Regions from separate parts of the Pandoraea sp. genome, predicted to be linked through region 1. Evidence: predicted binding sites of a transcription regulator. Region 1 holds the regulator's gene; the other holds the start of a gene.
What was found. Region 1 encodes LexA, which represses DNA repair genes until DNA is damaged. Its sites were predicted from a motif close to ACTGTATNNNNATACAGT; they were not measured.

Region 1 (2,203 bases):
TACCATCACGATGTGCGACACGTCGCGATACACGCGCACATCGCGCACATCGTGGTCCTTGTGGTCCTTGAAGCCCTCGTAGCCCGCGTGCCTGCCCGGCCTGCCGAGCGTTTCGCACCGTTGAAGGGCCCGCACATTGCGCGATGTTTTGACGGCGTTCCCGGTGGGGCACGCGCGACGCGATGCCAACGCCACGGCGGCCGCGAGCGTCCGGGGCAGGGCGGTGCTGCGCGCTCGCGCAGGCACGGTGTAGGAGCGCGCAATCGCCGGTGCAGCGGCAAACGGCCCGGACAAGGCCGACAGCCCGTACACGGCCGAGAGCCGTGCCTGCGACGACACCCGGACACGCGTTTGACCAAATGACGTACGCAGCAAACCAAAGAGTCGAGCCATGATGCGATCCTTTCTCCAATGCCGGTCAGAGGGACGCGTCCTGCCACGTATTTCTCAAATCGCGGGCGAAGCAGGGCACAGGCGCCGGACCGAGCCCGGCGCAGTCGGAAATGCAAATGTTCAGAACGTCAGGGACTGCGCGATGAATGCACTCGCGAGTCGCAATCCCCGAGGGCGCGCCTAGAGATCGTTATTGCGGATCAAGCCGACCGCAATCCCCTCCAGCGCAAAGTCACCGCTACCTTCGTTGACATCGATGTTCTCGAAGTCCGGGTTCTCCGCAATCAGTTCGACGCCCCCCGGCACACGGTGAAAACGTTTGACGGTCACATCGTCGCCGATTCGCGCCACGACGATCTGGCCCTCGCGCGCATCGGCGGCCTTCTGTACGGCCAGCAGATCGCCATCGAGAATGCCTGCGTCGCGCATCGACATTCCGCGCACCTTCAGCAGGTAGTCGGGTTGGCGCGCGAACATGTTCGGATCGCATTGGAAGTTGCGTTCAATATGTTCCTGCGCAAGGATCGGGCTACCGGCAGCCACGCGCCCGACGAGCGGCAGCGACAGTTGCATCAGCCCCATATGGGGCAACGTGAACTGATGCGCTCCGCCAGCTTCGTCCAGACGCTTGAGACGGATGCCGCGCGATTGACCGGCGGCCAGTTCGATCACCCCTTTGCGCGCCAGCGCCCGCAGGTGCTCCTCCGCAGCATTGGCGGAGGAGAAGCCGAGTTCGGCCGCGATCTCTGCGCGTGTGGGCGGAAAGCCGGAGCGCTCGATCGCTTGTCGGATCAGTTCGTAGACCTGCTGTTGACGTGCGGTAAGTTTGATCATGGGATCACTGTATGGAAGCACAGGTGGCTGTATTTTTGTACAGTGTTTAAAAAAAGGCAAGGGAAAACTTCATGTCAAGCGCGAAGTTCTCGCTGTGCCGGGGATTGCTTGTGACCCATTTCGCCGCGCCGGTGTTCGGCCAGTGCTCGTTTGAGCGGGCGTTCCGATCGATGTCTGGAGATATCCGATGGCGGGAGCCCACCGTGCTTCGGCTCGAGAGCGTGTTTGAACTGAGCGCCTTGTTCGGCACGCTTGCGCGCTTGCGTCATTTGGGCGTGGCATGTCCACGATCTCGCCGGCTGCGCCGGGATCGATACTTTCAGCAATTGGGAAGCCGAGCAGTATTAGATACAATCGGTGGCATGACTTTGCCTTCATTCAACCCGATTCCTCATTACACCGTGTCCTCGGGCGAGTTGCCGCGCATCGCGCTGCTCGCCACGGGCGGCACGATCGCGGGCAGCGCGGCCGACGCGACGCGCACCTCCGCTTACCAGGCCGGGGCGCTTGGCGTTCAGGATCTGCTTGCGGCCGTTCCGGCGCTGGGTAGCGTTGCGCACATCCACGCGGAACAGGTCGCGCAGATCGATAGTAAGGACATCAACGTGGCGCTCTGGCAGAAGCTGGCCGCACGCGTCAATGCCTTGCTCTCGCAGCCCGATGTGGCCGGTGCGGTCATTACGCACGGTACAGATACGCTGGAAGAAACGGCGTATTACCTGCATCTCACAGTCAACAGTCGCAAGCCGGTCGTGCTGACGGCGGCGATGCGACCGGCGACGGCGCTCTCTGCGGACGGACCGCTCAATCTGCTTAACGCTGTGCGCGTGGCGACCGACCCGATTTCGGCTGGACGCGGCGTGATGGTTGCCCTCAACAACCAGATTCACAGCGCGCGCGATGTCGTCAAGACGAGCACGTACAAGGTCGACGCGTTTCACTCCCCGGAGATCGGTGTACTCGGCTGGGTGCAGGA
Region 2 (2,203 bases), on a different contig from region 1:
CGGCAGCGCCTCGCTGGCACGCGCGAGAAGCGCCGCTGCGCTCGCCGTGGCGGCAATGCCCAACGACGCCCGGTGCCCGAGCGCCTCGGCACTCTCGTGCACCTGCGCAACCAGCGATGCCAGACCGCCGAAAAGACGCAGGCTCGGTGCCGCGTCGATCAGCACGCATTGCGGCGCGGCGATGGCAACGTCGGGACCGAAGCGCAGCAACGCCAGCGCCAGCGCTTCGAGCGCGGCCGTCTCGGCCGCTTCGTCGCGATCGTGAAATCGTGCCTGCGGCAATAACGCCAGCACACCGCCACGGCGCATGCCGGGTTGCACCCCGGCCGCCCGCGCCGCGTCACTCGCCTGCCAGACACGCGACTGCGCCAGCACGACCGTCGTGTCGGTCAGCGCATCAGCCGGTGTGGGCGCAGAGGCGATCTCGAGTGCCAGATACGGCAGATGCAGGGCGATCCAGCAAGCCATGCGAGACTCCGGAAGCAGAAACAAAAGACACCGTGGACGGTGAAGACGAAGGTGCCGGATCGGGCCTGAGATGCGCCGGCTGCTCGTCGTCGGCGCCTCCCGTCACCGATTGCGGGACGCGCGCATATGGTGCGGGCAACGTCAGCCAGAGCGGTTCGAGACGAGGCGGCCCGCGACGCTTGTGGAACTGCACGCCGAGACGACTTCCCTCTCCGACGGCAAGTCCCAGCCTCAACGGTGCCGCCGAGGCTGTCGCGGCGGCCGCGGCCCCACGCATCACCCAGGCCAGTGTCTCGCCGCCACCGGCCGCGACCTGAAGCCGCCGGATCTGTTCGGGCGTCGCAGCGGGCAGCCAGGTGAGCACAGCACCGCAGCACGCGCTTTTGAGTGCCTGTTCGGCACACCAGAGCATGTCGCGATCCTCGGTCCTCATGCTCCGCCCGCCACGCGCCCGAGGCCCCTGACGCTGCACATGTGCCGCATGCGCCGGACGCATCACGACACTGAGCCAGCGCAGATCGATCCCCCATCCCGCCAGCGCCGGCGCGTACGGCAGCATGGGCGGCGCAATCACCATCACCGGCTGGCCCGCTTGCGTGAGATCGCGCAACGCCGGTGCCAGCAACCGCCACTCCCCGATGCCCAGACGCTCGCTCAACAACTCCGTCACCGCGCCACGCGGCCACCCGGCGCCCGGCAGTTCGGCGTCGAGCGCGGCAAAGCCGGTGGAGTGGCCGGCGCGGTGGCAATGCGCCAGTTCACTGGCACGCCACAGCCCGGCAGGCAAGGTGGAAAGCGGCAGGGTCATCGCACACGCAAAATACTGTATGAATGTACAGTATAGCAGTTCATACGCTGTTGACGGGATATTCACGCCCTCGTCTACCGTCACGATCCCGCTTGCGGGCGAGCGCCGGCCCTGCTAGGGTCTGTTCTCCCAAGCGTCGGGCAAGACGCGCCTGAAATCCGGATGAACAAGCCCGACCGTTGGCGCCATTGAACGAATCCCTTCCCTCATGCCGCTGCCCACCACTGCCACTGCCCCCTTCTGTCCCTCCGAAGTCAAAGGCAGCATCGTCATCGACGCGCGCGCATCGCGCTGGACCAAGCTCAAACGCTTTGCGGGCCCTGGCCTGCTCATTGCCATCGGGTACATGGACCCCGGCAACTGGGCGACGGACATTCAGGCGGGGTCGCAATTCGGCTACGCATTGCTCTGGGTGGTGGCGCTATCGAGCCTTGCGGCCATCTTTCTTCAGATGCTCGCGGCACGGCTGGGACTGGTCGCGGGGCGCGATCTCGCGCAGGCCAGCTACGACCGCTACGGTCGCGCGGGGCGCCTCATCCAGTGGATCACCGCCGAGATTTCGATCATCGCCTGCGATATCGCCGAAGTCCTCGGCTGCGCGCTCGCCTTCAAGCTGCTGCTCGGCGTGCCGATCGCCTGGGGCATCGCTCTCACCGCGCTCGACACGATGATCGTGCTCGGTCTGCAAGGCAAAGGCTTCCGCCAGATAGAAGCCATCGTCTTCGGGTTGATCGGCACGATGGCCTTCTGCTTCGTCGCCCAAGTGGCGATGGTGCCGCCCGACTGGCACGCGGTGGCCGCCGGGCTCGTCCCCGGTGTACCCAGCCACGACCGGCACGATGCCCTCGTACTGGCGCTCGGCATCGTCGGCGCCACGATCATGCCGCACAACCTGTACCTGCATTCGTCGGTCGTGCAGACGCGACG

Region 2: the regulator LexA is predicted to act here: its motif matches at 1,291-1,308, upstream of imuA (translesion DNA synthesis-associated protein ImuA).

The regions. Positions count from the first base shown of each region.
Region 1 is NZ_JAYRUC010000015.1:113,045-115,247, forward strand. Features, by position in the region: gene ACE3UG_RS13860 (hypothetical protein) at 1-393, opposite strand, end outside; gene lexA (transcriptional repressor LexA) at 574-1,227, opposite strand; gene ACE3UG_RS13870 (asparaginase) at 1,590-2,203, shown strand, end outside.
Region 2 is NZ_JAYRUC010000022.1:29,615-31,817, forward strand. Features, by position in the region: gene ACE3UG_RS17230 (DNA polymerase Y family protein) at 1-468, opposite strand, end outside; gene imuA (translesion DNA synthesis-associated protein ImuA) at 398-1,276, opposite strand; gene ACE3UG_RS17240 (Nramp family divalent metal transporter) at 1,485-2,203, shown strand, end outside.